DNA from 4 places in the Vibrio nomapromontoriensis genome. Region 1 is predicted to be linked to each of the others. Evidence: predicted binding sites of a transcription regulator. Region 1 holds the regulator's gene; each other region holds the start of a gene.
What was found. Region 1 encodes PurR, which represses purine synthesis genes. Its sites were predicted from a motif close to TNANGNAAACGTTTNCNTNA; they were not measured.
Positions count from the first base shown of each region.

Region 1 (8,300 bases):
TTTAGTTGGCTTGAGTCTGCAAAGGATTACAGTAAAATGTATGATATTGCGTTGAATCAAGGCTAATTATTAGCATTGCTTAAATGTAAAAGGCGACGTTATGTCGCCTTTTTTAATGATAAAAATCGATGATAAGTTAACACTTAGAAATGATTTTGAATGAAAAAGTGCGGACTTTTTACCTGCATTTACAAGAATTGTGGTAACGTAACGCACACTGATATCACCCTCTTAAGAGCCTATGTCTGAGAATCTACTTTTTCATAAAACGTATCCGCATCCCACCAGTAAAGAGTGGGTCGTGTTTGTGCATGGCGCAGGGGGAAGCTCGTCCATTTGGTTTAAACAAATTCGAGCTTACAAAGAACATTTCAACTTACTATTTGTCGACTTACGTGGTCATGGTAAATCGAATCAATTGATCAAAGGGATCATGGCAAGCGGTTATACGTTTAAAAGCGTAACGGTTGATATACTAAAAGTACTCGATCATCTCAAAATCCAATCTGCGCATTTTGTCGGTATGTCCCTGGGTACAATTATTGTTCGCAATATCGCGGAGTTATCGGCCCATCGAGTTCGTTCTATGGTGTTAGGAGGCGCTGTAACGCGTTTTAACACACGTTCTCAGTTATTGGTCAATATAGGCAACTGGAGCAAGCACATCATCCCATATATGTGGTTATATCGCTTGTTTGCTTATATCGTGATGCCACAACGTGGTCAAAAAGAGTCCCGTCACTTGTTTGTCCGTGAAGCGAAAAAATTATGCCAGAAGGAATTTAAACGCTGGTATACCTTAACCACGGAAGTGAACCCACTACATCGTTACTTTAAAGACAAGGAACTGCCAATCCCTACGCTCTACCTTATGGGGGATAAAGACTATATGTTTATCCACCCTGTTAAAGAGATGGTGGCAGAACATAAATCGAGCCGCTTATTAGAAATCGCGGATTGTGGGCATGTTTGTAACGTTGAAAAGCCAGACGAGTTTAATAAGCACTCCATTGCCTTTATTCAATCGGTCAGTTAATAATCCACCGTGCTAGGTGCTAGGTGCTAGGTGCTAGGTGCTAGGTGCTGGCAATTCCAACAAGACCCGAACTGAGCTTCGTTAAGTTCATGACAATGTTGGCAAGTCCAATCTCCCCCAGTGCTTTGATTGGCTTGCAGTTGCCATGTATCAATGATGGCTTTAGCTTTAGGCTCTTGGGATAGATCCATCAACCAAATAAAAGGCAGTGAACTTTCGTCAAGCGGAACTTCCCCCCTTAATCCAAAGACCCCTTCACCTCTTACTTCACATTGAATTCCTTCAGCATTAAGCTGTTGTTGGATAATATGCGTTTCTGTCGGGTTGTTACCTACATAAATTTTCATTTAGTCTCTACCTGAGGCGTTTTGTTCAATTTTGCCATGACCCATTTAGCAAGAAGTGGAAACAGTCCTAGTAGAGCAAACGAAGCAAGAACAGTAGGCGAGACTATGCCAGACAAACTATCAATATTCGCAAGTTGTGTACCTGCGTTCAAATACACTGCGGTGCCTGGTAGCATGCCAAGTTGGCTGACGAAGTAGTATTTTGAGACACGAATAGGCGTTAAACCCATGAGTAGGTTGATTAAGAAGAACGGAAAGACAGGAATGAGTCGCAAAGAAAAAAGGTAGAAAGCCCCATCTTTTTCGACACCATCATTAATTGTAGTGAGCTTTGCACCAAACTGACGCTGAACCCAGTCTCGCAGTAGAAACCGGCTACTAAGGAAGGCTAGGGTAGCACCAATGGTACTCGCAAAGGAGACCAGTAAAAGGCTGGTCCAAAATCCAAATAATGCAGCGCCTAATAGCGTCACAACTGCAGCGCCAGGAACTGAAAATGCTGTAATTGCTATGTAGAGAAAGAAATAGGTGAGTGCAGCCGTGACAAAATTGGCGTCAATGTAACTGGCGAGCTCAGCTTGTTGTACTTTGGCGTTTTCTAATGTTAAATACTGACCGAATTGCGACCCCAAGAATAGGATAAGAGCAACGAAGCCCAACCCTAACAGTAACTTTTTACTCATGACTTACTCCATGTAGACAATGCATCTTTAAGTATAAGACAGGAGCAGGGTAAATTTACTTTCAAAGACTTATAAAAAAAATCAGCCTTAAGCTGATTTTTTTATAAGTATATCAATACTAGTTGATGTGGTTAGCGAGTTCATCTCGTTTCGCTTGTGGGATAACGGACCAATGTGTACCGTTAATCGCCCCTTCTAATGCCCATAGTAACTCTAGGCCGACACTGGATGAATGTGTTTTCTGAATCGCTTTGAATGCTTCTACAGAGCCATGCTCTTGTAATGAGTTAACTGACTCGATGCCCGCTTTTTTAAGCATACGCTCTGTGGCAAGGCGAAGATTCGGCAGATCTTTTAATCGGTTAGGTTTAGTATCGGATTGTTTTACTTTTTCGTCTTTGGCAAAATCCAAGGCTGCGCGAGCGTATGACAATATAACGTCAGTGTCGTCCCAACAATCTTCTGGAAGTGCAAAGTATTTAGTAACAACAGGGAATCCACGTTTTTTATACACGTAAGGCGTATAGCCTAATTGCTTAAAAGACGCGACTGTTTTGGGGTTAGTTCGGATATGTAATTTGTTGTTCACTGCTAATGCAAACATTGTTTCGTCAACAAAGATCCCAAATCCACCGAACATGGAGCGAGATTTTACTTTTCCTAGTTGAGCGAACAATTGCATTGAATTTTTTAATACTGGATTGTCCATGCTTATCTTTTCTCGGTGTTATTGATTGTGTCACCAAAATCAGGTCCGAGAGTATAGCAAACAGGTGTCAGTTTCTTGTTAGGTCAATAACAGGATTTGACACCTTTGCCATCGGTAACCCCGCTACCTACCAAATGTGGTTTAGGCCGGAGGCTTTGCGTCCCACCTTTTCAGATGGTTTGCCCTGTGCGTGACTCAAATAGCATAAAGAAAAAAACCATTAATATGCATGGGTTATTAGTTGAAGTGTGATATTGCTTCAAAAATTAGAGGGGTATTTGTGCTTGTGAAGTAGCACAAAGTAACAATACAGATTGAAATTTATTGGAAGAAGATCAAAAAAAAGCGCTCAATAGAGCGCCTTTGTCATTATTTTGTCATGTCTTTGACAGAGCTTCGTTCAATTATCTCTGGGTGCATCTCGAATATGCGTTTGTCATGACCTTTATCTTTGATTCGTTCGAGTAGAATCTCAAATGCATTCTTACCAACACGACGTTTTGGTTGGTGAACGGTGGTCAATGGTGGTGAAAAGTACTCAGCCAGCTCGATATTGTCGTAGCCGATTACAGATATATCACCAGGGACGTTTAATCCAAGCTGTTGTAAGCGACTCATTAGGCCTAACGCCATGGTATCGTTAAAACAAAAAACGGCGCTTGGTCGGTCTTCCATAGCGGCAATGCGATTGGCGGCGATGACGGCAGTATCGCATTCGAAGTTACCTTCAAAAATACGGTCTTCTTTCATCGTTAAGCCTGCTTCTGTTAAAGCGCGTTGATAACCGACAATGCGTTCTTGGCAAACAGCTTTTTCTAAATGACCACTTAAGCAGGCGATGTCTGTATGCCCTTTCTCAATAAGGTATTTTGTCGCTAAGTAGCCACCTTCTTCCGAGTTATCGATGATCTTGTCTGCTTGCGAACTTTCTGGGCCCCAGTCCATAATGACTTTAGGGATATCAGAGTGACGGTCAAGCATCGTGAGAAGCTCTTCAGTTAGGTCTGAGCACATGACTAAAATGCCATCAACACGCTTCTCTGCCAACATGCGAATGTAGTCGCGTTGCTTTTCATACACGCCACCTGTATTACACAGTATCAAGGTATAACCTTGTCGATAGCAATAACTCTCAACACCGTCAATCACCTCAGAGAAAAACAGGTTAGTGGATTGAGTCACCAGCATACCAATGGTCTTCGTAGAGTTGCACTTTAAGCTTCTTGCGACAGCACTTGGCGCGTAATTGAGCTCTTCGACTGCAGCATTAACTTTTTCTTGTGTGGCCTCGGCAACAAAACGCGTTTTGTTGATGACGTGAGATACGGTGGTAGTAGAAACGCCAGCTAGGCGGGCGACGTCTTTAATTGTTGCCATAGCTTTATCCTGTTAGTAACGGCTTTTGTGTTTTTAATTGCATAAAAGCCGTTGCGATCATGAAGCATTATTTATGAAAAATAAGCGCTTTGTTGTAACGAATGCGTACCGGACACAAATACACTTTGTGAAATGGCGGTTTCCAATCAGTACATTTAAGTGGAAACCACATCGTACTAAAGCCTGGCTTTCGCATTTTAAACGGCGAATTGTAGTCTTAGTGGCAGACCCTAGCAATGTCTGAACCGACAATTTTGTCTATAAAAGCCAAATTTATATTTGGCTTACTGATTATTGTCGCGTTAGGGACTGGGCGCTTAACTACTTTACCTACTCTACGCGTAAGTATGTAAGGTCAAGCTGACAGAATGCAACGAGTAGTTGTGCAACAGCTGCATAAAAACCGAATTCATCAAATTCTTTACATCGACGATCAAATTGAGGTAACCACGTCATGAGGTGTTGTTCAATAAAGTCAGCTTGTTCAAGTAAAGCGTTATTGATGTGCGCATCAGATTCCAGTTCATTGGAACGAATGATGAGGTTGCCAAGAAAGTCTAACTCAATCGCTAAGTGATCTGCCGGCTCATTTAGGTTATCTGACACGCCAATATTGTGCTGTTTGAGGAGCGCCGCCATATCGTGTGCTGGGGTGTCATTTAGTAAGCCTGACTTGCCTATATACATTGATGCGTATGGGAGTGCGCCATGCTTATCGGTTTTCAAGAACAAATCGCAAAAGTCAGCAGAGAGCTCCAGTTGAGCATCTTCGCGTGTTTGTAAACGATTGAGTGCGTCGATAAAATTGGCGATAGAAGCGCTTAATGACGCATTCTCCCCCAACCCAGCGAGGAAAGCGCGGATTTCAACACTGTGATACTTCTCTAGCTCTTCTTTTGTTAGTTCTTTGGCAAATAAGCTGGATAGCCACCAATAAATTTCTGCACGTTGTTCGTTAAATGCTTTGATTTCTTGCATTTTATCTTCTCCAAAAGTCTTACTATCATTTTAGCCAATAAAAATGAACAGCAGTAAGGCAATTAGTGAAAAAATATAGGAATTTGTGAAGATAAATGAATGTGATGATGGAGAGTTCGAATGAACGAGGTGCCATTTAGTTATTAAGCTATTTAGTATGGTTGCATATGTTGAGGAGGAATAGTTCTTGTCTTGAATCAAAAAAAACACGACTTTCGACAAATTGCCTTAATGTCGGCTAGAATTGTGACTAATTATGAATAGAATGGCCTTGGTCATAACAAATTTAAGAAACGGTGCATATGAGTTATCACGTATTAGTAGTTGAAGATGATGTCGTTACACGTAGCAAATTGTCTGGTTACTTTGAGAGTGAAGGCTATTTGGTGAGCGAAGCAGAAAGTGGTGAAGAGATGCGCCAAGTACTGCAATCATCCAGTGTCGATCTTGTTATGCTCGATATTAATTTGCCAGGTGAAGATGGGCTCATGCTAACTCGAGAGCTACGCAGCCAATCTGACATAGGCATTATATTGGTGACCGGACGTACCGATAGTATTGACAAGATTGTTGGTTTGGAGATGGGGGCAGATGACTACGTCACTAAACCGTTCGAGTTAAGAGAGTTATTGGTACGCGTTAAAAACTTACTGTGGCGAATTTCTCAAGCAAGAAAGCCACCTCAAGAGCCGCAAAGTGCAGAGAGTGAACATGTTGTCCATTTTGGTGAGTGGTTGTTTGATAAGCAGCGACGCTCTTTAACCTGTAATGGCGAGCCAGTAAAACTGACAAAAGCAGAATATGAACTCTTGGTTGCCTTGTCTACGTACCCCAATCAGGTGTTAAGCCGAGAGCGCATCCTTAATATGATCAGTCATCGTGTTGATGCCCCTAATGATCGCACCATTGATGTGTTGATTCGCCGTATGCGTACGAAAATGGAAATGGATCCAAAGAATCCGCAGATTTTCATTACCGTTCACGGTGAAGGTTATATGTTCGCTGGTGATTAGACGCTGCAGCTGATTAAGCGCTACAGATGCGCTGACTTATCAAGTATTCCTTATGTAGGCCCGGACGTTGTATTTCGTCCGGGCTTTTTAATGCGAGTAATCTAGATAAATGATGAAATTGATATGCAACACAAGTATTACTTTTGTTAAGTGACTCGTAATCAGGTTCTGGAATGCCTACAGATTCATTTACTCGCTCGTGAGTGCGCTAGCTTGAATAGGCTGTTATGAAAAATTTAGTCGCCCAGGTTGGGTATTAAAAGAGAAAAACTAACGATTAACAGCGATTTATCATAGTTAAGTTCATTTAATACAAGGACAAGTAAATGGATAGGACGAACCCGATAGCCCAAAATAAATTACTGTCTCCAAAGGCAGCGTTGAATCACTACACTGCAACTTCATTATCGCTACTTGTTTTATTTTCGCCCACCGCATTTGCTTATCAGTGTGACAACTTACCGGTATGGAATGCAGAGACAGCGTATAACGGCGGTGCTGAGGTAAAATTCCAATCGAATGCTTATCAAGCGAACTGGTGGAGCCAAAATGCAAAGCCAAGCGAAAAATCGGGTAGCTTCCAAGAATGGACACTGCTCGGGGCGTGTGACGCGAGTGGAGGAAACCAATTACCGACGCTATCAATTCTTTCCCCTGTAGAAGGTGCCAATATAGCGTCTGGTAATACGATTACGTTTCAGGCCGATGCAAGCGATGTTGATGATGCGATTGCCACTGTCGCTTTTGTTATCAATGGCCAAGATGTAGCAACAGTCACGTCACCGCCTTATAGCGTAGATTGGCTTGCCACGGTGGGCAGCTACACCCTTGACGTTATTGCCACGGATGAGCGCGGTGCACAAACCACGCAGTCGAGATTGTTTTCAGTATCGGTGACAGAGAATCAACCGCCATCCATCACCTTATCGGCAGACTCGCTATCAGTGTCGGTTGATCAGCCAGTGACACTCTCAGCGGCCGCAGATGATGTTGATGGTAGCGTAACCAGTGTTCGTTATGTCGTGGATGGCGTTACGCTCAGCACATTAACCACACCACCATGGACAACGACTTGGACGCCGGCGGCTGTGGGTCAGTTTGCGATACAAGCTATTGCTACTGATGATGGAGGGCTCAGTACTCAGTCACAACTTATTGATATTAATGTTTCGAGTGCTGCATCTGGCGGGCAATGTACGACACTGCCGAGTTATGTGGCGGGCAGTCAATACTCGAGCAATGAGAAAGTCAAAAATATTGATGAAGTTTTCCAGTGTAAAGTAGCAGGTTGGTGCTCATCTAGCTCTGCATGGGCGTATGAACCTGGAGTAGGTCAGTATTGGCAGGATGCGTGGGATAGTTTAGGCAGTTGCGGAGCATCTCCCGTCGTCAGTATCTTGTCACCGTCGGCTGGACAAACGGTATTGCTTGGTAGTGATGTCACGATTGAAGCGGATGCAACAGATAGCGACGGTACGGTGGTCTCTGTAGAGGCCAGTGTGGATGGCACGTCGTTAGGTGCGCTGACGCAAGCACCTTATACCTGGTTGTGGAATGTGAACACGTTGACGTCAGCGACAATCAGCATTGTTGCAACGGATGATCAGCAGCGTGAAACTCAGGCTTCAACAACCGTTAATGTTACCGACCAAGTGCTAACCAGCGAAATCATACAACCTACGTCTGGTAGCATTGTCCCGTTAGATAAACCTGTATATGTGGCGGTGTCGGCTCAATCCCTGCAAAGTGATATTGCTAAAGCCGAGCTCTATGTCAACGGACAGTTAGTGGCAACAGATAGCGCAGCACCTTATGAGTTTTCATGGCAGCCAGCAGCAATTGGAGGCTATCAGTTAACGGCATCGGTATCCGATACTCAAGGTAATCAGGTGGTATCGAATAGTGTCTCAGTTGAAGCAAAATCCATCGTGTTGCCTAAGCACAAACTGATAGGCTATTGGCATAACTTTGTTAATGGCTCAGGTTGTCCAATGCCATTGAGTGAAATGTCAAAAGACTGGGACATTATCGATATTGCCTTTGCTGATAACGATCGTAACAGTAATGGCACCGTACATTTTAACCTTTATAACGGTGATATCCATTCAAGCTGTCTACCGATTGATCCGTTGCAATTTAAGCAAGATATCGCATCAC
Region 1 is NZ_JAKJSS010000020.1:16,572-24,871, forward strand. Features, by position in the region: gene glgA (glycogen synthase GlgA) at 1-66, shown strand, start outside; gene L4D05_RS21640 (alpha/beta fold hydrolase) at 242-1,036, shown strand; gene L4D05_RS21645 (putative signal transducing protein) at 1,063-1,383, opposite strand; gene L4D05_RS21650 (TVP38/TMEM64 family protein) at 1,380-2,066, opposite strand; gene L4D05_RS21655 (TfoX/Sxy family DNA transformation protein) at 2,185-2,775, opposite strand; cyclic di-GMP riboswitch class I at 2,886-2,969, opposite strand; gene purR (HTH-type transcriptional repressor PurR) at 3,145-4,152, opposite strand; gene torD (molecular chaperone TorD) at 4,483-5,130, opposite strand; gene torR (two-component system response regulator TorR) at 5,433-6,143, shown strand; gene L4D05_RS21675 (Ig-like domain-containing protein) at 6,470-8,300, shown strand, end outside.

Region 2 (8,300 bases), on a different contig from region 1:
CTTTTTGTGCTAATGGAGAGCATTCGGCCAACGCACGGCTAGATTCCATTAACATTTCATCGGTAACGCGTGATGCTTGAGCCGCGAGTACACCAAGCCCGATACCAGGGAAAATGTAGCTGTTGTTACACTGCGCGATAGGGTAGGTTTTTCCTTCCACCACAACAGGATCAAAAGGGCTGCCTGTTGCAACTAATGCTTGACCTTTGGTCCAGCGAAGAATGTCATTAGGTGTCGCTTCAACACGGCTTGTCGGGTTTGAAAGTGGGAACACAATTGGGCGTTCACAGTGTTGATGCATCTCTTGGATGATCTCTTTACTAAACAGACCTGGCGCACCAGATACGCCAATTAATACTGTTGGCTTACCATTTTTAATGACATCGTGTAGCGAGAAACCACTGTTTTCACTTTGCCAGTCGGCAGTGTTAGTGTGTTTTTGAACCAAACGTTGTTGGAAGTCGAGAAGGTTTTGCATGCCTTCTTGCAATAAGCCCCAACGGTCGACCATAAAGACTTGTGAACGCGCTTGTTCATCAGAGATGCCTTCAGAGACCATTTGCGCCACAATTGCCTCGGCAATACCGCAACCTGCAGAGCCCGCACCCAAGAATGTAATGCGCTGATCAGACAGTTTACTGCCTGCCGCTTTACATGCCGCGAGCAGAGAACCCACGGTGACCGCAGCGGTACCTTGAATATCATCGTTAAAACAACAGATTCGATCTTTATAGCGCTCTAGTAGTGGCATCGCATTTTTTTGTGCGAAGTCTTCAAATTGAACGAGCGCTTCTGGCCAGCGGCGCTGGACAGCTTGAATAAAGTCTTCTACAAACGCGCGGTATTCATCGCCGGTAATACGCGGATGACGCCAACCCATGTACATAGGGTCTGCAAGACGTTGTGGATTATTGGTTCCCACATCGAGCACGATTGGCAACGTGTAGGCTGGGCTAATTCCGCCACATGCCGTATAAAGTGCCAGCTTCCCAATTGGGATCCCCATGCCGCCAATGCCTTGGTCTCCCAATCCCAAGATACGCTCACCATCCGTGACAACGATAACTTTAACGTTGTGGTTACGTGCATTGTTTAGCAAGTCGTCAATACGATCACGGTTTGGGTAAGAGATAAACAAGCCGCGTCCACGACGATAGATGTTTGAGAAGTTTTCACACGCTGCCCCAACCGTTGGGGTGTAAATGATCGGCATCATTTCTGAAATATGGTTTTGAACCAGGCGGTAAAAAAGCGTCTCATTGGTGTCTTGGATGTTACGAAGATAAATGTGCTTATCCATGTCGCTTTCGAAGCTCGTATATTGCTTATACGCGCGGTCTACTTGTTCTTGAATAGTCTCAGTCGTTTCCGGCAGTAGCCCTTCTAAGTTGAAAGACATGCGTTCTTCGGTGTTAAAGGCGCTGCCTTTATTAAGGAGCGGGGTACTAAGTAGGGCAGGGCCTGCATATGGGATATAAAGCGGTCGTTTATTGTTATTCATGGGTTACCTGTTTGGGAACAGTGGAGATGGAATTGAGCACAATTAAGATGCGTAATTTACCATATAATTCACCATATCGCGATGAAGTTTTGTTAACGGCTTGTGTCACACTAGGTAAAAGTGCACCGATGCACCTCGAAACTTTGTTGGACCCTCGTTATACTCACTTTCCCAATACTTATTGCTTAGTGTCGTTATGATTTCTCTCCCAATTGATAGCATTGAATCCGAATTTAAACAGTTACTTACTCAGCACCATTTGGTGGTTGAAGCTGAAACGGGATCGGGTAAATCGACACGTTTGCCACTTTGGGCGATGACACAAGGTCGGGTGCTGGTGGTTGAGCCGCGTCGGATTGCGTGTACCTCACTGGCTGGGTTTGTCGCAGAAACGCTATCTGAAAAGGTAGGCGTGAGTGTGGGGTATGCGATAAAGCTCGAAAGTTGCTATCAAGATAGCTCTCGTGTGGTGTTTGTCACGCCGGGTGTCGCTTTGCGTTGGTTTGCTGAAAATCAACTGGCGGGCTTTGATATTGTCATCATTGATGAATTTCATGAACGGCGCTGGGATACAGACTTATTGGTGGCGCTACTAAAACAAGCACAGAGCCATAGAACTGTCATCACGTCGGCGACAATTGAAGGGGAAAAACTTGCTGGGTATTTCAGCGCGCAACGCTTGGTGGCGCAGGGACGTCACTATGACGTCACGCTTCAGCATGTTCGAGCCGATAGCCGCCAGTTGCCAGATAGCCGAGATTTAGAGCAGAAAATCAAAGAAACGGTTGAGCGCTACTGGCATACATTAAACGGTGATGTGCTGGTGTTTCTCCCTGGTCGCAAGGAAATTCAACAAACGGCGTCTATGTTACGAGCAATGGCCGAGCAATACGATATTGTTATCGCTCCATTATACGCGGCCGTCACAGATACGGAACGTGCGCTCGCAATGACAAAGCAGACCAAGCGTAAGATTGTCTTGGCGACGAACGTGGCCGAAACCTCGCTGACAATACCTAATATCGAATTGGTGATCGATTCAGGTCTTGAGCGCCGCAATGTGCAAAGAAATGGTCGTACTACGCTGATGCTCACTCATATTTCCAAAGCCAGCGCTAAGCAGCGAAGTGGGCGAGCGGGGCGAGTGATGAATGGGCAATGCGTACGTTTGTATGGAGAACATGCCGCCCTTGCTGTCGTGACGCCTCCAGAACTTCAGCGAGAGTCCGTTGTGGAGCCAGCTCTTGTTGCGGCAATGTGTGGGCAGTCGCTAGAGGGATTGGATTTTATCGATGCTATTCCCATGAAATCGCTAGAACAAGCTAGGCAGCATTTAATGGAACTTGGCGCAATTAATGAGTTTGGTATCACCGATCATGGCCGTCAGCTCGCCCCATTACCTGTTGATACCTTATACGCACACCTGATCGCTAAGATGCCGACTAACGCATTAAAAGAAGTGATGATCGACTTAACGGCGGCGTTGTGCACAACAGGCAGCGTGTACCAGCTCTCTAGTAATGAAGAAGCACTTGAAGCGTTGGATAAACAAGAGCCTAGAGGCTGCGATGCCACGCTTTTAGTTGGACTGGTACGTGGCAAGGAGTTTGGTGGCATCACCGTTAATGCGGAAGCGTTAAAGGAAGCTCAAGGTCTATCCCAACAGATGCGAGACGTATTTCAACTGCCTACACGAGAGGTCGCGTCACGTTATGATGTTTCTGAGTGGATACTGGCAACGATTCAGGCTAACAATGAACTGTTATTTGTTCGCCGAAAGAAACGTAAAGAGGCGCTCGGTAATGGTCATATGGAAGTGCTTCTTGGACGGCAAAGTCGACTTAAACCAAGCTCTGAAGGGGCATTAGTCTTTGCTATTCATAGCTTACCAGGGCGCGGCGTTAGGGAAACAATGAATCTAGCGACTGCGGTTATGCCCGTCAGCATGACGATGATCGAACACTCAGGAGTTGGCCAGTGGCAGACAAAAGAAACCGTTAATACCGAACTGGGTCTGAAAAATTTCGATGAATTGCAGTACGCTGGAAGGGTGATTACCACTCGATTATCAGAACCTGAAGGTGGTAGTGCATTAACCATGATGGTCAACGCCATCATGAGTAAGAAGGTTTTTCCTGCGTTAGCTCATCGTATTAACAGTGAGCTACAGCATTGGCAGCTCTACCAAGATTTAGGGTTGGCTGAGCACAGTAAAGTAACCTCACCGATCACTGTAGAGCAATGGCTGCACGATAATCTGAAAGCACTGGGCGTGGAGTCATTGAGTGATCTTGAGTTATTGGATGAAGACGATTTTATTGTCGAAGGAATTCCGAAGTGGGAGTACCAAGATTTTGCCGCGCGATTTCCGCTTATCATTCAGTTAAGTGGTTTGAAACTGGATGTGGAGTATTTTGGACGTAGCAAACTCGTCCAGATTCACTTCAACGGAGGCAGTAGAAAGGCGGATCCAATGCGCAAAGAGTTGCCAGCGTGGCAAGGGTGGCGTGTCCGTTATAAAAAAGCAAGCCGAGTGATCGATTTAAGATGAGCGATTTAAAAGCCAGGCTGGTGCACGCAATCGGTTAAATAAGGTTATGCAATCTTGTGCATTTTTGTTCATATTATGTTGCGAATTAGATTTTTATATCACTATTAAATCGCCAATGAAGTAATAAAAGATGATTTTAATATATCCTATTGCTATATGCTGATTGTTGGACAATAGTAGCTATATAACATTCTGTAAGCAGGAGTGGTGATGAGCAGTGAGACCCTAACGGAAATAGAATTTGACTATACAAGCTTTCTTGGCGCATCTTGCAGTAAGAAGTGGACGTTTCTTGAAGCATTAAGCTCTGTCGCGCCTATTTTTGGTGAAGTTTGGAAAGCGAACGCAAAAGGATTGGAGGATGTAGACTCACGTTTGTGGAATGAAGCACTCAATACGCTTTCAACCCGACAAAGTGATGAGCGTAATTTGATTCGCTTGATTAGGTTGGCTCGCGAGGAAAAAATTACCCGCCTTAGAGTCGTGATGCCTTATTCATTAGAAGCCGAACAATTAGAAGAGATTCAGTCAAAAACCCAAGCCGAAGTTTTACTAAATAGCGATGATGATGTACTAACGATCATACTATCGTCGTAATGGAGAATCGTCGTAATTGAAAAGAGAGGGGCATCTAACCCCTCTCTTGCTATCAATACGTTAGTGACCGTTAAACAGAAATTAGTCAGCGATCAAATCATAATCGCGGCGAAGAATATCAATGATTTCTTGTTTAGGGTTATCGCTTAATACAATTTTTTGTCCGGTAATTTTCTCTGCAATACCAATATAGGTTTCAGATACGCTGGTTAGTGCGTCAAGCGGTAGAGCGTTATTGATTGCTAACGCTTCTCGCTCCGGCATACGTTCTTTGTTTAGCAGAATATCAGGGTCTGGGAAGTAGTTAAGTAGAAACTGTCTAAAGCCTTCTTTAGAGTTTTCGACGATGTTACCTTCTTGATAGGCCGTAGTATCCCAAATACGAGATGAATCTGGCGTGCCTACTTCATCCATGTAGATCAATTTCTCATTGCCACTTGCATCTGTCACGTAGCCAAATTCAAACTTGGTATCGACAAATGTTTGATCAATTTGCTCAAGCGCGTCGCTAATGACCGCAAAACCTTCTTTTAGCAATTTTTCGTATTGTGCGACACCTGCGATGTCAGAGAAGTTAAAGGCTGAGTAGTTATCGACGATATTGTCGCGAGTGATATTAACGTCATCCGCTTCTGGTACACCCGGGATATCACGTAAAATTCCTTTTGTTGACGGAGTAATGAGTACGTCGTCAAGTTTAGAATCTTTCTTTAATCCTTCTGGCAAGGTAATACCACAGAATTCTCGCTCGCCTTGCGCATAAGCACGCCACATTGACCCCGTGATGTACTGACGGCAAATCGCTTCAATCATGACGGGTTTGGCTTTTTGAACGATCCAGATAAATGGGTGAGGAATATCTAAGATGTGGCTATCGGCAAGCCCGCTCTCTTTAAAGAGCTTAAACCAGTGATTAGAAATGGCATTGAGTGCAGCCCCTTTTCCAGGAACGCCTTTTAGTCCACCTTCACCATGCCAGATACAATCGAATGCTGAAATACGGTCACTGATTACCATAATAGCCAGAGGGGCATCTTCAGCCACATCATAACCTTTATCTTTTATCAGGCGGCGACTATCTGCTTCGGTCAACCAATAGACTGAACGTACTTTGCCACTATGCACAGGCTTATCGGTACGAATTGGGAGATCATCGTTTACAGCAAGGACTTGATCAGCGAGACTCATTGAGACATTCCTATCTAACGTTGGCGTCGCAGCAAAGGCGACAAAGAAGAAAGAGCAACTAAATGCTCACTTTTCCCCGCATCATACCAGAATTCAGACGCGCTTCCATCATAAAAGCAAACGTTTGCTTTGTTTTCTTATTTATCTTTCTTGTCCGTTCATAAAAGCGTCATTTCTAGGCTTGATCAATTATCCAAGAGGGAATTAGTGTAGATAAGAAGAGGGCGCAAGAAAAATAACTTCACAGTTATATTGCTGAGCAAGCTGTTGTAAGTGCTGCTGGCTAGCGGATGAAAAGTCACCATGGGCAATAATGGCACAGGCATTACCTGACTGAATCGCCTTTTCGATAACCTGTGTCTGGCTTAAGTGCAGTGATGGTTTCATTTGCACCATATGGTTACCAAGCTCTTCATAATGAGAAATTTGTGCCATTGTTGGGCGAGGACATTCTGCAGTAAGTAGTATCCATTGATGTTTTGAAGCGAGCTGAGACACCTGACTGAGTACATTCGTTGCCATTGCCCGCTGATACGGCGGCAGTGCTCTTTTGGTCGTAACGTCACGACGTGAGTGGATGTTCAGTGGGTTAAGAATTTCAGTATCTCGCAACATAAACCTGTCCTTTTATACATGCTGTATGTCTATACAGTAGTTTTAAGGTGTGAAAAGGTCAATGTGTTTTTTAAGTCTATTCGAGGTTATTTTTTAAGATGTTGATATATAAGTAATTATAATTTTGGTAAATGTGATGTCGAGCAAAATAGCTTTCGGATATAGACGTAATAGCGCTGAGGTACTGTGTAAGCACTGTATAACTACTGCGTGGAGGGAGTCAGTCCGTAGCGATTTAACGATTGTTAATCATGTGACTATTATTAATCGCGTAACTATTATTAATCACGTAACTATTGTCGGTAGCGGCTGTAGCTTGCTTACTAATGCAGAGGTTTAAATAGCGGCGGTGGGTTTAGCGATGTTGTAGCGTTTGATTTGCCTATGAGTGGTGCGTGAACGTAGCAGAGGAGTATGGCGAGTAGATATAAAATAGAAGTAATAACGCCCCTTTTTTAAAAGAGGCGCTTGAGACAAAACTAAGACTTACATAGGGAGTCTCTGTATTCCAACTCCGCTTGATTAAATTGCCTTACATCCATCGCGGCGTAATTGACGCACCCCTCACACGAGAAATGACACTTGCCGTCGACATATTGGTGCTTAGTCACATAGTTTGGCTTCTGGCACCAATCACAAAAACCTTCAATGGTGAACGTATACATTTTTTCTCCCCACCCTTAAATACTGGGTGTTATTCTCACCACTGATTATGACATGAAATGGCACGCGATGTTAAATAATTGTTTCATTTATTGCGTTTTTATAAGTATTAGTGAGAACGGTGCGAGTTTTAATGAATTTTTTGAGACTGCTTAACATGTAACATGAGCGTTTTAAACGCGATATTGAGCTGCTTCATTTCGTCTTCAGATCCTTGAATGTCAGGATGAAAAATACGAGAGAGTTGCTTATAGCGAGATTTCAGTAGGGTAGGTGTGAGCAGCTTTTGTTGCTTGGGCGCAAACCCAAAACGCAAATACGCCTCTTCGAAAGCGCTTGGTGGAGGCGTTGTAGGCGCACTCTTTTGTGTGGTTTGCGCTATTTTTAATTTGTGCTGAAGTGTTGCAATAGTTCGTTGCTGAGCTTGTAACACTTCTTGTAAACGTTGATCACTACGACGTTCATTCGATAGAGATCGTTTGAATTGTACCAAATAGTAGCCAACGCCTAGCAAGATGAGCAATAGCACTACCCAATATACGAAGTGTGTACTCCAAGAGAGAGTACCGCTGTTGTTACGTATAACATTGCTATTGTTATGTTTCTCACTGCTAACGTTAGGTTGATTACTCGCTGATGCCGCGGGTTGAGCGAGCGAGGCTTGGGGGGCAGCTATTCCTTCTTGCTGCTGTAAAGCGTCTATTTGGCGGCGTTGTCGCTCGTTAAATTGCTGTTGCAGTGCGTGCTCAAATTCTGACTCAAAGGCGCTAGATTGCTCAGCAGCCAAGGAATACCAAAGCACGGCTTGGTCGGTGGCTGGAATATTTACGTTATTATCACTATAGAGTTTAGCGAGTTTGCCATAAGTACTTTTGTCACCTAACACCGCAAGTTTGGTGTATAAAAGCGCGGCACGGGAAGCGTTTTGTGTGATCCCTCTTCCGTATTCAAGTGCTTGGGCATAGTTGTAGGTCGCATTAAGGTGACCATTGTTACTTGCCTGTTGATACCAGTAGCTGGCTTTGGCAAGGTCTTGTTTAACGCCTTGCCCCGTCTCATAAGCAAGGCCTAACTGATACTGGGCATTGGCGTCATCAAGGAGGGCTTGCTGCTCTAGGGAAGCGATGGGGCTAGCCAGAACTGCTGTATGCAGCACAATATACAAGGTAATGACACGGATAGTCA
Region 2 is NZ_JAKJSS010000007.1:328,969-337,268, reverse strand. Features, by position in the region: gene L4D05_RS05660 (NAD-dependent malic enzyme) at 1-1,501, opposite strand, end outside; gene L4D05_RS05655 (helicase-related protein) at 1,698-4,052, shown strand; gene L4D05_RS05650 (transporter) at 4,263-4,649, shown strand; gene L4D05_RS05645 (phosphoribosylaminoimidazolesuccinocarboxamide synthase) at 4,731-5,837, opposite strand; gene L4D05_RS05640 (hypothetical protein) at 6,042-6,452, opposite strand; gene L4D05_RS05635 (hypothetical protein) at 6,932-7,117, opposite strand; gene L4D05_RS05630 (tetratricopeptide repeat protein) at 7,246-8,300, opposite strand, start outside.
Region 2: a site for PurR is predicted at 5,950-5,969, ahead of L4D05_RS05645 (phosphoribosylaminoimidazolesuccinocarboxamide synthase). Genes of this name have one in related genera too.

Region 3 (8,300 bases), on a different contig from region 1:
ATATTAAACGAGAAGTCCTTAACGATTGTCTTACCCTCAATATCATAGCTGAGGTTTTCTGCTTCGAAGACGATCTTACCTGAACGAACCCCATCGTCGACTTTCAGGTTCACCTTGCCTTGCACTTCACGGCGGTCACTTCTTTCTTCACGAAGTTTCTTCAGAGCACGAACTCGACCTTCATTACGTGTACGACGCGCCTTTATTCCCTGACGAATCCAAACTTCTTCTTGTGCGAGTTTCTTGTCAAACTCAGCATTTTGCATTTCCTCTACACGCAGCGCTTCTTCTTTCTCGATTAAGTACTGATCATAACGTCCAGGATAAGACACCAACTGACCACGGTCTAAATCGACGATGCGCGTCGCCATAGAGCTAATAAACGCTCGGTCGTGAGAAATGAAGATGATAGAACCACGAAAATCTTTTAAAAACGTTTCAAGCCACTCAATCGTCGCAACATCTAAGTGGTTGGTCGGTTCATCAAGAAGTAATACATCTGGGTCACAAACCAATGCACGTGCAAGTGCGGCTTTACGCTGCCACCCACCCGACAAATCCGTGAGTAATGTTGCGCCATCAAGCTTCAACGCAGCAAGAATATTTTTGATGCGGTCTTCAAAACGCCATGCACCTAAGACGTCTAGCGTATCTTGAATCTTCGCAAGCTTGTTAATGTTCTTTTCACTAGGGTCATGAGCGACAAGGTCCAACAACGCATGATACGCTTTCAATTGCTGACCAACTTCTGCAAGCCCTTCAGCCACGTAGTCTTCAACCGTCCCTTCTTGGTTACGCGGTGGATCTTGCTCTAAACGCGAAACAACAACATCTTGAGTGATTTGAAGTTTACCGTCATCCATAACGATTTCGCCAGCGATGACTTTCATCAACGTCGACTTACCGGCACCATTACGCCCAACTAAACATACACGTTCATTTTCTTGAAGTGCAAAATCTGATTTGTCTAGCAACGGGTGATCGCCGAATGCTAGTTGTCCATTATGAATGGTAAGTAATGCCATTAAGGTTCAACCATTGTGTTAATTGATGAATATCGAAGGGCCAATTGAGTTCTGAAGAACCATATGAGATCACTGGAATAGTGACCCCGTAACGGCTAAAGAGCTCATCGTTAAATGCTATATCAATAATATCGAATTGTTGAGAAAGCCCGACGCGATGAAGTAATTCGGATGCCATCTCACAAAGATGGCATCCTTCCGTGCTGTATAAGGTCAGTTCCTTTGTCATTATATCTCTTAGCTCTTGTGAGTAATAAGCCAGCAGTTATGAATGTGTTTGTTACGTGAGAAATCAAGTGGCAACGTCTTATCTGAGATGTTCTTCGCCTCTAAGCCGATTTCTGCCAATGCATCGTGATCCATCTTGAACAAACGCTTGTTGTTGGAAAATACTATGGTGCCATCCGTTCTAAGCAAACGCTTTAAGTTTTCCATCAACATAACGTGGTCACGCTGTACATCAAATGATTGCGCCATTCGTTTTGAATTCGAGAATGTCGGTGGATCGATGAAAATCAAATCATAATCGCTATTGGCATTTTCTAGCCACTGTAGACAATCGGCTTGGATAAACTGATGTTGACTTCCCACCTGTTTATTTAATTGCATGTTCTCTTTTGCCCACTCAAGGTAGGTATTGGACATATCGACTGTCGTTGTGGACTTCGCACCACCTACTGCTGCGTGAACAGAAGCAGAGCCCGTGTACGCAAACAAGTTTAGGAAATCCTTGCCCGCTGCCATTTGACCAAGCTTACGACGAGTGATTTTATGATCTAAGAACAAACCCGTATCTAAATAGTCATGAAGATTAACGATTAACTTAACACCGTATTCATTCACTTCCATGCGATCAGATTTCGCCGCCAACTTGTTGTATTGGGAAGAACCCTTCTTCTTCTCTCGCACTTTAATCACAACGTTGTTGGTTTCAATACCCGTCACGTTAATGCTTGCACGAATAATGTCCGTCAAACGACGCTTAGTCTTTTCTTCAGGGATATCTTTTGGCGCAGCGTATTCTTGAATAACAAGGTGGTCTTGATAGACATCGATAGCTACGTTGTACTCCGGAAGATCCGCATCATAGATACGATAACAATCTAGTTCTTCACGTTTCGCCCATTTGGCGATTTTTGCCAAGTTCTTTTTCAATCGGTTGGTAAAGTCTGGCGCGACAACTTGGTCGGTACGCTTCTCTGCAAGCTGCTCTGCCGAGCGGCCTGAAATTGAGTAGTTTTTTTGGTGACACGGTAACGCACCGTTATTTAACTTAAACTGCTTATCAGCACGCATGCGTAAGCAGCTTAACAAGTCATCCGAACTTGAGAAGATAGACGCTTTACTTCCACCAAACTCGATTTTTAGTTGGTTACCGAATTCAGTGTAAAGGGCAATAAGACCAGGCTCAGTACCAAGACGCTCACCATAAGGTGGGTTACAAATAACAATGCCTTCTCCAAAGCCCTCAGGCTTGGTCAATTTACTCGCGTCACCTAATTCAAACGTAATCAAACTATCGACACCAGCTCGACGGGCGTTATCTTTTGCCGTTTGTAGTACCCGAGGGTCATTATCGAAGCCCCAAAACCTGCTGTCAGTCTTTTTGACACCGCGACGACCTTGTACACTGGCTTCTGATTTTATCTCAGCCCACAGCTCTGGCTCAAAGTCTTCGTGCGATTCAAAGCACCAGCTTTTTCTCTTTACACTCGGTGCCATATTCGCCGCTAGCATCGCCGCTTCAATAAGCAACGTGCCTGAACCACACATTGGGTCAAGCATGTCATCACCTTGAGTCCAACCACTTCGAGCAACAATTGCCGAAGCTAGCGTTTCACGCAATGGTGCACGACCCGCTTCCGTACGGTAGCCACGCTGATGCAAACCAGACCCTACCATATCAAGACCAAGAATAGCTTTGTCTTTATGCAGGCGCACGTGGACACGAATATCAGGACTTTCTTTACTGATGTTAGGGCGCGGCAGGCTTCTTTTATTAAAGCAGTCCACTACCGCATCCTTCACCTTCATCGCGCCATATTGGCTATTACGAATTTCTTGGTTAGTACCGTTAAAGTCGACAATAAACTTCTTCGAGCTATGGAAATGATTAACCCAATTCACAGCAGACGCAGACAAATACAAATCCATGTCGTCTTGGCAGGTAAATTCAGCAAGAACTTTAACGAAGCGGGAAGCATATCGGCTCCACAGGCAAACACGATAGATCTGCTCATTGGTCGCTTTAAATTTCACTCCAGCCTGAACAGGATTGACGTTTTCAATCCCAAGTTGTTCAAGTTCACGGGCGAGTAGGTTTTCCAGCCCATTTGAAGTAACGGCAAGATATTGATTCATAGTGTATGTCTGACTGCGGAAAAATGGTGCCAATTATACCTGATAATGTGCCATCCCACTAACCAAACAAGTCGCTTTCATTAGGATTCTCGTTTATTTGCGCAAGCTTTAGTCAACTGAAAACTAACACCATGTGTTTAACAGAACGTGATACACGCAACTGAAATCAAACCTAATTACATACCACTCAGCGATAGTGACTACTTATTCACTGCAAATCTGGACTATACCAGAGTGAATTTGCGACTGAAAGTTACTTACAAATATACATAAACGAGGAATTTATAGTGGCCAAATGGTATTTTCCCGTTCAGTATTTGCTCATTTTTTATCGTAAATTTCTGGTTAATTTTTGTTGATAGTCAAAATCTTGTAGGAGCTACGCTCTAAGAGATAGGAAAAAACGAGTGGGAATAATGTAGATTGCGTTGATACTGAGGAAACATAGGCAAAAAAAATCGACCCGTAGGCCGACTTTTATCGCTTGAACACTGTCATGTTCTTGAGACAAGCACCACTGCTTTCTCTTATGGCGTTGTTACGCCGTCTAACCAACCAGTGCGATTGGTTGTAGTGACGTCATGTAAGAATGAGCAGAAGCCATTCTATCATGCATCACTTTAATGCTTTGCCCGAACTGAACGTCCTTATTTGAGGTCAAGTTGAATGGGTCTAAATCAACTAAGGCGCATAAACTCGCGCTTTCCCCTACTTCCAACACAATAAAGAAACCAGAAGAGTATTGGTTGGTTAACCTGACCAATTCACCTTCTTCAGGTTGAAAGGAAACATCTTGATGGTCGAAGAACCAACTCTTAGGCTGTACTGGCTTATGAAAGCGCTTCGCGGCAACGCAGTATAGCGCTAGCTCTGCTTGTCGCGGCTCAGAGAGGTCTAGGTTCGCAATTTGGTCTTTATAGATTTGAAACGCGGACGCGTCATCAACTGTGAAGTTATTCTGACCCATCGCGCACTCAACTAAGAGTTTACGGGAAAGATTGGTTTTAAAAACCATTTCATCTCCCAAATCCAGCATCAGAGAATTCTCATCCTCATCCATATACCAGATCCATGTATCGCTGGGTTTAAGCATCGTTCCGTCTCTTATAACTAAAGAATAATCAGACTGTTAGGTAAAACGCTTAATTACCTTTTTGGTCAGTTGACTCTAATTCTACAAACGATTGAACAAAAAAAAAGGGGAAAACTATTCCCCCTCTCAATGGTTGCAACTTGGACAGAACTATCAATATATGAACATATTGATGGGCCTCTAACCGATATAGTCAGTATGTGCCCTACAGGTTTTTGACGATCTCTTTAACAAGCTTTGGTCCATGGTAGATAAAACCAGAGTACACTTGAACCAATTCAGCGCCAGCCATTAACTTTTCTTTTGCTGAAACATAAGAGTCAATACCACCAACGCCGATGATTGGCAATTGACCGTCAAGATACTTAGCTAGCAAACGAACGACTTCAGTACTACGTGATTGGACTGGACGACCACTTAAGCCACCAGCTTCATTCGCATGCTTCATGCCTTCGACAATTGAACGATCTAGTGTGGTATTCGTTGCGATAACACCATCAATCTTATTCTTAATCAATGAGTCACAGATTTGCTGTAATTCATCATCGCTAAGATCCGGAGCAATCTTTAACGCCAGCGGCACGTACTTGCTATGCTTCTCTGCCAGCTCAGCTTGTTTCGCTTTTAATTCACTAAGAAGATCATCAAGTGCTTCCCCATACTGCAGAGAACGTAACCCTGGAGTATTAGGCGAAGAGATGTTCACTGCGATATAACCCGCGTGCTCATACACTTTTTCCATGCAGATAACGTAGTCTTCTGCACCCTTTTCAATTGGCGTGTCTTTGTTCTTACCAATATTGATGCCGATAATGCCGTCGTACTTCGCTTTCTTAACGTTTTCGACTAAGTTATCAACACCTAAGTTGTTGAAACCCATTCGGTTAATAATGCCTTCCGCCTCTACAAGACGAAACAGTCGCGGTTTATCATTACCAGATTGTGGACGAGGTGTTACCGTCCCTACTTCGACAAAACCAAACCCCATCGCACCAAATGCTTCAATACACTCACCGTTCTTATCGAGGCCAGCGGCAAGGCCAACTGGATTCTTAAACGTTAAGCCCATACATTCGACAGGACGATTTGGGAGATGTTGACGATAAGCTAAATCAAGAGGAGTGCCGGTAAAGCGCTTAAAATTTTGAATAGCAAGATCATGAGCCTTTTCGGCATCAAGTTGAAAAAAGCCAGTTCTGGCAAGACGGTAAAGCATTGTGCCTCCGATAGATAACCCGTGTAAACGGGGAGGTATTATTGACGCAAACGTTTGAACTTGCAATTGAGAATTCGCTTTTATTTACCAAAAGCAAATGTTTAGCGGAATAAGTAAGCAATTATTAAGTGACCGCGTCACCGAATAGACATCGACATAAAAAAAGCGCCCTATTTGGGCGCTTAGCTAATGGTGTAGCACGTTTCTTTGTATTTAGATGCTCGTCGCACAATTGAGGTTAAGTAAACTCAACTCTCGCAATGCAACAGAGAACTTGGCAAATTCATGAACACTACCTACTTTAAACTCGTTAAGAATATTGTCCCAACGTTGTAAGCTAACCGCGTTTGTCTCCATCCAGTTATCAAGTGACAGGATCACGTCTTGACCCTCCCCGCCACAACCGCATCTCAAAACTTGCGCCGTCAATTGGCGCTGTTGCCAATCTAAATCTTCTCTAAATGCGGCCCTTGCAAGTGCTTGCCAGTTATTGTCTACCGCCTGACCATTAATTTGGTTAAGGAACCAATGCAACGATAGACGGTCTCCAAGGTGGAAGTACAATTTAGAAGCCTGTTCGACATCATAGTTTGCTTCTGCCGCTATCTCAGAGATATCCACCGCAGATAATAGACTCGATAACCTTGAGACATAGCTCGCGAGATCTTTATCAACTCCGCTTTCTATCCAGCCTTGAGCCTGAACATTATGCTCTGCAACTTCTTCATCTACGAGACATGATTCAAGTTTCTGCTCAATCTTAATGACGTTATCTCGATAACGTGCCACTAATTGCTCAACCGACTGTTTTCCAGGGCGGTTACGTAAAATCCATCTCGCTAAGCGACGTAACGTACGTCTCACGATAAAGAGCAATTCGTATTGAGCCTCGGAAGTCGCGATATTATCCAGTTTACGTATTTGCTCAAACGTAAACGCAAAACCATAAATTTCTCTTGATGCAGCGTAAGCATTGGCAATATCAACAACCGTCGCTCCCGTTTCTTCTTGCAAGCGAGTCACAAAGTTGCAGCCCATTTCATTAACCATTTGGTTTGCTAGGCCTGTGGCAATAATCTCAGCTTTAAGCGGATGACTTGGCATACTATCAATATAGTTACGGCGTAACAGTGATGGGAAGTATTGCGTAAGCTGTTGATTATGATAAGGATCATTGGCTATTTCATCCACTACCAGCTGTTCTTTCAATACCATCTTGCCATAAGCAACTAATACCGACAGTTCAGGACGAGTCATACCGATGCCCTGCTTTTCTCGCTCGAGTAAATCGTCATCAGCAGGAATGTATTCAAGCCCTCGATCAAGGTAACCGGCTTTCTCCAATGTATGAATGAAGCGGATCTGCTCTTTCATTAACGGAACACCTTGGTATTCGGTCACGGAGATTGATTCAGCTTGGCAATAAGCATCATCGAGAACAATCTCACCCACTTCATCTTCCATCGCTTCGAGTGTTTGATTACGTTGCTTGATCGTTAGATCGCCGCTAGATACTAAGCTATTCAGGAAGATTTTAATGTTCACTTCATTATCTGAACAATCTACACCACCAACGTTGTCGACAAAGTCGGTATTAACACGACCACCAGCGAGTGCGTACTCCACACGGCCTAGCTGTGTCATACCAAGGTTTCCGCCTTCTCCGACCACTTTTGCTCGTAAATCACTGCCATTAATGCGTAGTACATCGTTCGCACGGTCACCGACATCGGTATGCGTTTCTGCTGATGATTTGACGTAAGTGCCAATACCACCGTTCCACAAAAGATCCACTTGCATAGACAGAAGCATCTTAATGAGATCGTTTGGTGTCACTGAACTCTTCTTAGTGCCGATCATCTTTTGGATTTCTGGAGTCAGCGTGATCGATTTTGCTTTCCTAGGGAATATCCCACCACCTACTGAGATCAACTTAGGATCATAATCTTCCCAGCTTGAACGCGGCAGATCAAACAAGCGCTTACGCTCGATCCAACTTGATGCTGAATCTGGATTCGGATCAATGAAAATATGCATATGGTTAAACGCGGCTTGCATACGAATATGTTTCGATAACAGCATACCGTTACCAAATACATCCCCAGCCATGTCACCTACACCTATAGCAGTAAAGTCTTCATTTTGGCAGTCGATGCCCATTTCACGGAAGTGACGCTTAACCGATTCCCAGCCACCTTTCGCCGTAATGCCCATTGCTTTATGGTCATAGCCGTTTGACCCGCCCGATGCAAACGCATCACCTAACCAGAAATTGTATTCTGCCGAGACTGAGTTGGCTAAATCAGAGAATGTCGCTGTCCCCTTATCCGCAGCAACTACCAAGTATGGGTCATCTTCATCATGACGTACCACACTCTTAGGCGGAGCCACCTCGCCTTCAATGATATTATCGGAAACATCTAGCAACGCGCGAATGAACTGCTTGTAACAGCGTTGGCCTTCAGCAAAGATTTCATCACGAGATGTGAGTTGAGGTTGACGCTTACAAACAAAGCCTCCTTTTGCACCAACAGGAACGATAACGGTGTTTTTCACCTGTTGCGCTTTCACTAGCCCTAGAATTTCTGTTCTGAAGTCTTCCTGA
Region 3 is NZ_JAKJSS010000007.1:16,440-24,739, forward strand. Features, by position in the region: gene L4D05_RS04185 (ABC transporter ATP-binding protein) at 1-1,025, opposite strand, end outside; gene L4D05_RS04190 (glutaredoxin family protein) at 1,003-1,254, opposite strand; gene rlmKL (bifunctional 23S rRNA (guanine(2069)-N(7))-methyltransferase RlmK/23S rRNA (guanine(2445)-N(2))-methyltransferase RlmL) at 1,263-3,386, opposite strand; gene L4D05_RS04200 (cell division protein ZapC) at 3,934-4,479, opposite strand; gene pyrD (quinone-dependent dihydroorotate dehydrogenase) at 4,685-5,695, opposite strand; gene L4D05_RS04210 (NAD-glutamate dehydrogenase) at 5,909-8,300, opposite strand, start outside.
Region 3: a site for PurR is predicted at 5,738-5,757, ahead of pyrD (quinone-dependent dihydroorotate dehydrogenase). Genes of this name have one in related genera too.

Region 4 (8,300 bases), on a different contig from region 1:
TCATAGAAATCAGAACTTACCAAACCCTCTCAATGCGCCCCACCCTAACCTAAGCAAACCTAAAACCACCCCAGAGAACTACGCCAAACTTACGAAAATCTAGCGTGACTTTTACGACACAAACAAATAAATCATTGTTATTAAAGGTTTTGTGATTTTTTTTACTTTGTAACAACGATTGATGTCACACAAAATTAATAGTCAATTTAAATCTGTTCCATGAGCCGTTACTTTTGCGCCGTCTTAATTCCCCAACTTGGAGATAGCATGCCTCGTCGCAGTATGATTACCATCGCTCTAATGAGCATTAGCTTTGCTAGTTCAGCACAGAGCCACCTTGCCGCTCAGCCTCTTGTCGATACCCTATCGGAAAACCTATCGATTCAATATCAAGTCGATAGCAACTTGACCGACAGTAATGGATTACCTTGCCAGAAACTTGGCGCGGATTGGGCGCTTTGTAATCAAAGTACGATGACCCTAACCAACGGCGGTACTGCCATTAAATCCAAAAACTGGTCACTCTATATTCATAGTGTGCGTATTATCTTAAAGCTGGATACAGATCAGTTCTCAATACAACGTATTACAGGCGATCTCTACGAAATCAAACCTACCTCTTCATTCAAAGGCATCGAATCTGGTGAGAGTTTAGATATTCCTGTTATCGGTGAATACTGGCAGCTATTTGAATCTGATTTCATGCCTCGTGCGTTTGTTAGCGCTGACAATGCAACGCCTAAAGTTCTCACTCAAATGGACACGGAAGATTTGAGCCAATTTGTTGCCCCGATTGAAGCGAAAAAACTAAAACGTGTATCGACGGACAACAATACACTTGTCACGCCAGAAGTTCGTTACCAAAACAATGCTGACTTATCTTTAACGCCAGTTAATCAACAAATTATCCCGACCCCTCACCAACTTATTGAAGGCAATGGAAGCCTTGATATACGAGCTGGTATTGATTTCACGTCACTACCAATAGACCAAGCAACATTGAGCGCGATTGAGTCAAGAGCTCAAGCACTCGGTCTATCAAAATCGGGTAGCATTGGTGTATATGGTGAAGTGGATAAAACGGCGCTTGCTAAAGAAATTCAAGTAAGCGGTGGCTATAAACTGACTATTAATGAAAATGGTATTCACGTATTTGGCTATGACGACGCCGGTTTGTATTATGCTATGCAGTCTCTATTTTCCCTGATCGATCTTGATGACCCAAGCCAAATCCCTTACTTAGAAATAAGCGATGCACCCCGTTATCAATACCGTGGTGTGATGGTCGATGTTGCCCGTAATTTCCACTCTAAGCAGGCTATTATCAAAACGCTCGACCAAATGAGCGCCTATAAACTCAATAAACTTCATTTACATCTTACTGACGATGAAGGATGGCGTTTAGAGATCCCTGGGTTGCCGGAGTTAACCGATATTGGTGCTAAACGCTGCTTCGATAAAACCGAAACCGAATGCCTATTGCCACAGCTCGGCTCAGGACCGGACAGCAACAATATGGGATCGGGTCACTTTAGCCGCGCGGATTATATTGAAATCCTTCGCTACGCTGCCGCTCGTCATATTGAAATCATACCCGAAATCGATATGCCAGCTCACGCTCGAGCTGCGGTTGTCGCCATGGAGGCTCGTTACAATGACTTCAAAGCACAAGGAAAGTTAGAGCTTGCGGAAGAATACCGCCTCATCGATCCAAAAGATGACTCAAACGTCACAACGGTACAGTTCTATGATCGAAAAAGCTTTATTAACCCCTGCTTAGAATCGTCGCATCATTTCGTCACAAAAGTGGTATCTGAAGTGCAAGCCATGCACAGTGAAGCTGGCGTACCATTAACTACTTGGCATTTCGGTGGTGATGAAGCGAAAAACATCAAATTACTCGGTGGACACCAAGACCGTCAGGCCGCTCAAAAGGTGGCAGGTCAAGGTGAGATCGACCTTAGTAATGAACATCACCCATTTGAAAAATCACCAAAATGCCAACAATTGTTAGCCGATACCGCTCTGACATCAGTTAAAGAGCTACCTAGTTATTTTGCTAAAAACGTAGCGAAAATTGCCAAAAATAAAGGTGTAGGGCAATTTCAAGCGTGGCAAGATGGCTTGAAAACAGCAACAGATTCAGGTGATTTTGCAACAGAAACAACACGAGTTAATTTCTGGGATACCTTGTATTGGGGCGGAACCGCCTCTGCGTACGAATGGGCTAAGAAAGGCTACCAAGTTATTATCTCTAACCCTGACTACCTATATATGGATTTCCCTTACGAATTCGATCCAAAAGAACGTGGCTACTACTGGGCAACGCGCTCAACCAACACTCGTAAGATGTTCTCTTTTGCGCCGGAAAACCTACCTCAAAATGCAGAGACATCACTTGATAGAGATGGCAATGGGTTTGAAGGCAAAGGCACAATCGAAGCGCCCGCGTTTTATGGCATGTCAGCTCAGTTATGGTCTGAGACCGTAAGAACGGATGACCAATACGAATATATGGTTTTCCCTCGCGTTTTGGCAGCAGCTGAGCGTGCATGGCACAAAGGCAGCTGGGAAACCCCGTATACCGTCGGTAGAACATACTCCCAAGACACACAGTGGGTTAATAAAGAGGCGCTTGCTGCTGACTTCAATCGTTTTGCAAACATCTTAGGTCAACGAGAGTTAGCTAAGCTCGCAAAAGTCGGTATTCAATACCGCCTTCCGGTTCCAGGAGCAATCCTAAACAACGGCAAATTAGAGATGAACAGCGCTTTCCCTGGAATCCAACTTCAATACTCGCTAAACCAAGGACAAGATTGGCTGAATTACGAAAGTGATACAGCACCAACTATTCATACTGATGTGTGGCTACGAAGTATCGATCGCCAAGGTCAGCGAAGCAGCAGAATCACCATTCTAAAACTCTAATATTTCAACACCTATCCATCAATGTTGCCCAAAGATGACTTTGGGCAACAACTTATAAAAAAGATAATCAACAATGAAAAAGCTAGCAGTAACAATGCTGACCTGTGTTTCAGTAGGCGCAGCCGCATCCGATAACATCGATATTGACGCTATTAAAGCAGGCATGAAATATGAGGTGTACGGTAAGATTGCCCTACAAGCTCACTTTCGGGAGTACGCGAACTCCCCCAATTTAACTGGGTTTCAAACCAACAATGAAAGTCGTATCGGCTTTCGTGGCAGTAAACAATTCGCTAAATTTAAGCCACTATTTATCTGGCAAATCGAGTCGGGTTACGTCGACCCTTCTTATAAAAATCATGAAGCTAGCGGCGGATTGGGTGAGCGAGACACGTTTGTAGGTTTTGAGGACTGGGACTCATTTGGGCAGATTCGTTTGGGCCGAGTGCTCACACCCATGTACGAAATTGTCGACTGGCCAGGTGCTAACCCGGGAATGGGCGATGTTTGGGACTGGGGTGGTATGATTGGCGGTGCCAAATTTCAAGATCGCTCATCCAATAGCATCCGATGGGACTCGCCTGAATGGCGTGGCGCATCTGTTGACGTGGGCTATGGCCGAACAAAAGCAGCGGCGACTGGCGCGGACCAAGGGTGGTGGCAAGGTAGTGCAGCGCACTACAAAGCGGGGCCTTTCTTAATTTCTGGTGCGTACGAAATTAACCGCAACACCAAAGAAACCGTCAATTATGAAAAACCGGGAAGCACGCCCGCGAAGACCTCTGATAGTCGTATTTGGGACAACAATACCTACCTTGCAAGTTTACAAGGCTGGTTCGACAACGGTATTTCATTCTTTACCCAATACCGTTGGCAAGATGCGTTGGTTACATCTGGTCTCGATACGGGGCGAAAAGAAAAGCAAAATGCCTTCTCAACCGCATTTATGTATGATATTTCAGATTGGCAGTTCAAACTTGGCTACGCGAAAAATGAGGAACTCAGCGTCAACGGTCAGACATTATCAGGAACGGATGACGATGTAATTTCTTTCCAGACTATGTATTACGTTGACCCAACTGCCGTCCTATATTTTCGAGCAAAAGACGTAAGAATGGGTGACAACAAACTGCCAGTATCTGGCTCACAGGACTTATCTTATCGTCGTTGGAAGTCAGACTCGTACGACGAAGTATCGGTTGGTGTCGAATACGTATTTTAACCACTGAATATTTAGGGAGGTCTTCCTCCCTATTAATGAGGTAACAATGAAAAAAATAATTAGCAGCCTACTTCTGTTGTTTACGTGCTTTAATTTACACGCACAAGAAACCACACACCTTCTTGAACTTGGGCGCGGTATTGTGGTCCACGTCGTCAACGGTGAAGCAGTCGAAAACGGGGTTTTCAATGACAATAATCAGTTGATTTTAAACCAAGCAGAAAACCAACTGCTTTTAACACTGGAGCAGCCGATCCCTTACAACACGATGAAAGAAAAGTATCGTTCAAATTTGATCGTGTTAACGTTTGAATTAACCTCTTCCAACGCAACGCTATCTTATCCTTTATTTAGAGATAAAGCCGATGCTCGAGCCTTTGAGCAAGAACTCAATTTTGAGTTCATAGACACAGAAAAATCATCTATTCGTTTTGTCGCGGACACCATTGCGACGACGGGCTTTGTCGGGTTTGAAGACTTCGTCGGGATTCTTAAAGAATATAACCGCAAGCAACAAGAACAATGAAAAACGCCAACGAGCTCAATTTAACTAATACCCACTTTGCAGTGGGTATTAGTTTTTAAGTGATTCCAGCCTAACCGTGCGCCGATATCCCTATTTATTCTCTTGTTTTTTTCTTGTCATATTCCTTTATCATGGAATAAACGTTAGCTGCCGCTTAATAAAGGGAATCAATCATGTCACTGTCAGATGAACAGAAACAGTTAAAACACAAAGCTCGTCAACAAAAAGTTAAAGAAAATGTTGATGAGAAAATTGCCAATGCCCAAGAAGAAAAAGGGCTACTACTTATCATTACTGGCAATGGTAAAGGCAAATCAACCTCAGGCTTTGGCACTGTAGCTCGAGCAGTAGGTCACGATAAAAAAGCTGCGGTGGCGCAGTTCATCAAAGGCACATGGGCAAACGGCGAGAGAAACCTTCTAGAAAAACTCGGTGTTGAGTTTCAAGTCATGGCGACAGGCTTTACCTGGGAAACACAAAATAAAGAAGCAGATACGATTGCTGCACAGTTGGTGTGGCAAGAGTGCAAACGTATGCTCAAAGACGACACTATTGATGTGGTGTTATTTGACGAACTCACCTACATGGTCAGCTATGGTTATATTGACTTAGATGAAGTGGTTGAAGCGCTAACCGAACGCCCTAAGATGCAATCGGTCATCATCACGGGCCGTGGCGCTCACCGCACTCTCATCGAACTTGCTGATACGGTTTCTGAAGTTAAGAATGTCAAACACGCTTTTGAATCTGGCGTTAAAGCACTAAAAGGCGTCGATTGGTGATTAATTAACCAAACAGCCTTCCCCATCACAAAAATGAGATGCAAGTCTCATTTTTTTCTATATACTGCCCCACCGTTTGCTACGCACTCGCGTCAGTTATACACCAATACAAGCCGTCACCAAGGAACTGTGAACGACCCCAAGGAATTGGACCAGCTGCAATTTTAAAAGCTTGTAAAGGTATAAAAATGGTCAAATATTTCTTTTCCTATCGTCAAGATTGGTTTCCGCAACCCTCGACGCTAACGTCTTGGTCTTCTTCTCCAATGCTGTTTACACTCACTGCTCGTGAGGTATACCCACTATGACCGCTATCCTTTTCGGGTTATTTGGCATCGCTTCCCTTATCGCTATTGGTTTTATCTTCTCAGAGAACCGAAAAGCAATTAACTGGAATACCGTGCTACGCGCACTATTACTGCAAGTTCTGTTTGCCGCTTTTGTCTTGTACATCCCTTTTGGTCAACACATCCTTGGTGCGATGAGCAATGGCGTAGCAAAAGTCCTGAGTTTCTCTGACGTGGGTATCCAATTTTTATTTGGTGATCTCGCCACTGAAGGGTTTATCTTTGCCGTTCGCGTTCTGCCAATTATCATTGTGATCAGCGCCCTTATCTCCGCTCTGTATTACCTTGGTATTATGCAAATCGTGATTCGTGTTTTAGGGGGCCTTATCCAACGCTTCTTGGGTACCAGCAAAGCCGAATCTCTGGTCGCAACAGGTAACATCTTCCTCTCTCAAGGTGAGTCACCGTTACTTATCCGTCCATTTCTTGCGACGATGACTCGCTCAGAACTATTCGCGGTGATGGCGGGTGGCATGGCGTCGGTTGCTGGCAGTGTATTAGGCGGTTATGCCGGACTAGGCGTGGAACTGCGATATCTGATTGCCGCCAGCTTTATGGCTGCACCTGGTTCTCTTATGATGGCGAAGCTCATTGTTCCTGAACAACACACCCCAGCGGACCACCAATCAATAGACTTAGACACCGGCGATCAAAGCAACGTCATTGATGCGCTTGCATCTGGTGCAATGAATGGCGTTAAGGTCGCCGTCGCCGTGGGTACAATGCTAGTGGCATTAGTCAGCGTGGTCGCAATGGCGAATGCTGCCATTGAATCTATCGCAGAGCTATTTGGTGCTGATGGTATTACGTTGCAGCTACTGTTTGGATACGTATTTGCCCCAATTGCATGGCTGATTGGTGTCGACCAAAGTGAGATGATGCTAGCTGGCTCATTCATTGGTCAAAAAGTTGTCATGAATGAGTTTGTCGCGTTCATCGACTTTATTAAGTACCAAGCAACACTATCTGAACACAGCCAAATTATTATTACTTTTGCGCTCTGCGGCTTCGCAAATATTGGCTCGATTGCCATTCAGTTAGGTTCTATTGGTGTCATGTCGCCAGAGCGTCGCTCTGATGTGGCAAGTTTAGGTTTTAAAGCAGTATTAGCCGGTACCCTTGCAAACTTAATGAGTGCCTGTTTAGCTGGGATATTCTTCTCGCTATAGATGCTTAGCTAGTTAGCAACAGGTTAATCTAGCACTTGTCAAAAACAAAAAGCGGTGTCCAAGGACACCGCTTTTTAATAACCATTCAACGCTATACTGCGTATGGTTAGCCTTATCACTGCTAGTTAAATAGCCCCTTCAAAAGACCATCAACAGCTTTCTTTGTCTTTTCATCTTTGATGCCAAGACGCTCTGTCGCGCGTTCCACTTCTTTTTGTGCTTTTTGCTTAAGCACATCATCAAAAACCAGCGCAAACTGCGGTTGTGTCCATGCGCCAGTGACTTTAATCGGAATAGTCACGTCACGCAGTTCAGTAATACTTTGTCCGCCCTGCCCTTCCAACGTTCCTACTACAGAAGTACGCACTAAAAAGTCGACCGTCTCATTAATGTAATTCGCCGAACCTTCGCCATGAATGCGTAACAGTGGTGACTCTGCCTTCATGTTGTTGGTCGATACCACGCCCTTATTCAACGTCAATGTAGCTGTCATTGCACTGAAGTCGGTTTTCTGCGGACCCTTCTTACCGTCTGGTGATTGCCCCTTAAATCGAGCGTAATTATCACGAATCATTTGAGCAACGTTGATGCCATTTACCGCGCCATCTTCAAAGTTGATCTTGATGGTTCCCTTCAGGTTTTTCTTAATGCCCGTCTGAGTTAAGCTTTTACCAGTAATATTGACATCAATATTACCGGTTCCTTCCAGCTTATCATTACCCGCTACGTCTTTAAGTAAAGGCTGAACTTTAACGCCTTTTATTTTCTTCACTGCGCTATAGCTTGCCGGCGACTTTCTCGCATCAAGCTTCGCTTTGGCCGTAATCGAACCCTGGTATAGGTTTGAACTAAATGATGTTAATTCTGCCACACCACGGTTGACATAAAATTGCGTCTTAACTGCCTGCATGTGTGCATTGGCTGCTTTAAATTTATCAATGGTAATTGAGCCTTTAACATCCAAACCTTTTAAGGCACTAAGATCCGGTTCAACTTCTACCGCGTTAGCAGGCTTTTCGCTACCACTGCCCGCTACGGTTTTGTCTTCCTGTTTAGCGGCTTCCTGTGACTGAGCCAGACCTAAAAATTCGTCTAGATCAATATTTGGGCTATGCAGTGAAAAACGCACTTTAGGAATATCAGCAAGCTGAACCGTGGCTTTCCCATCTAACACAATGTTATTCACCGTCAACTTTTGCAAGACAAAGTCGAGAAATTGCTTCTTCAAATCAAACGTTAAATTCGATGCCATACCAATTTTCATTGGTGACTGTGGCAAAGCTTCACCTTCTACCGCCGCATCCAGTGTTAACGCATTCAAGGTTA
Region 4 is NZ_JAKJSS010000006.1:719,245-727,544, reverse strand. Features, by position in the region: gene L4D05_RS03370 (beta-N-acetylhexosaminidase) at 268-2,928, shown strand; gene L4D05_RS03365 (porin) at 3,002-4,150, shown strand; gene L4D05_RS03360 (DUF2057 family protein) at 4,197-4,676, shown strand; gene cobO (cob(I)yrinic acid a,c-diamide adenosyltransferase) at 4,850-5,458, shown strand; gene L4D05_RS03350 (NupC/NupG family nucleoside CNT transporter) at 5,763-6,974, shown strand; gene L4D05_RS03345 (AsmA family protein) at 7,096-8,300, opposite strand, start outside.
Region 4: a site for PurR is predicted at 5,696-5,715, ahead of L4D05_RS03350 (NupC/NupG family nucleoside CNT transporter). Genes of this name have one in related genera too.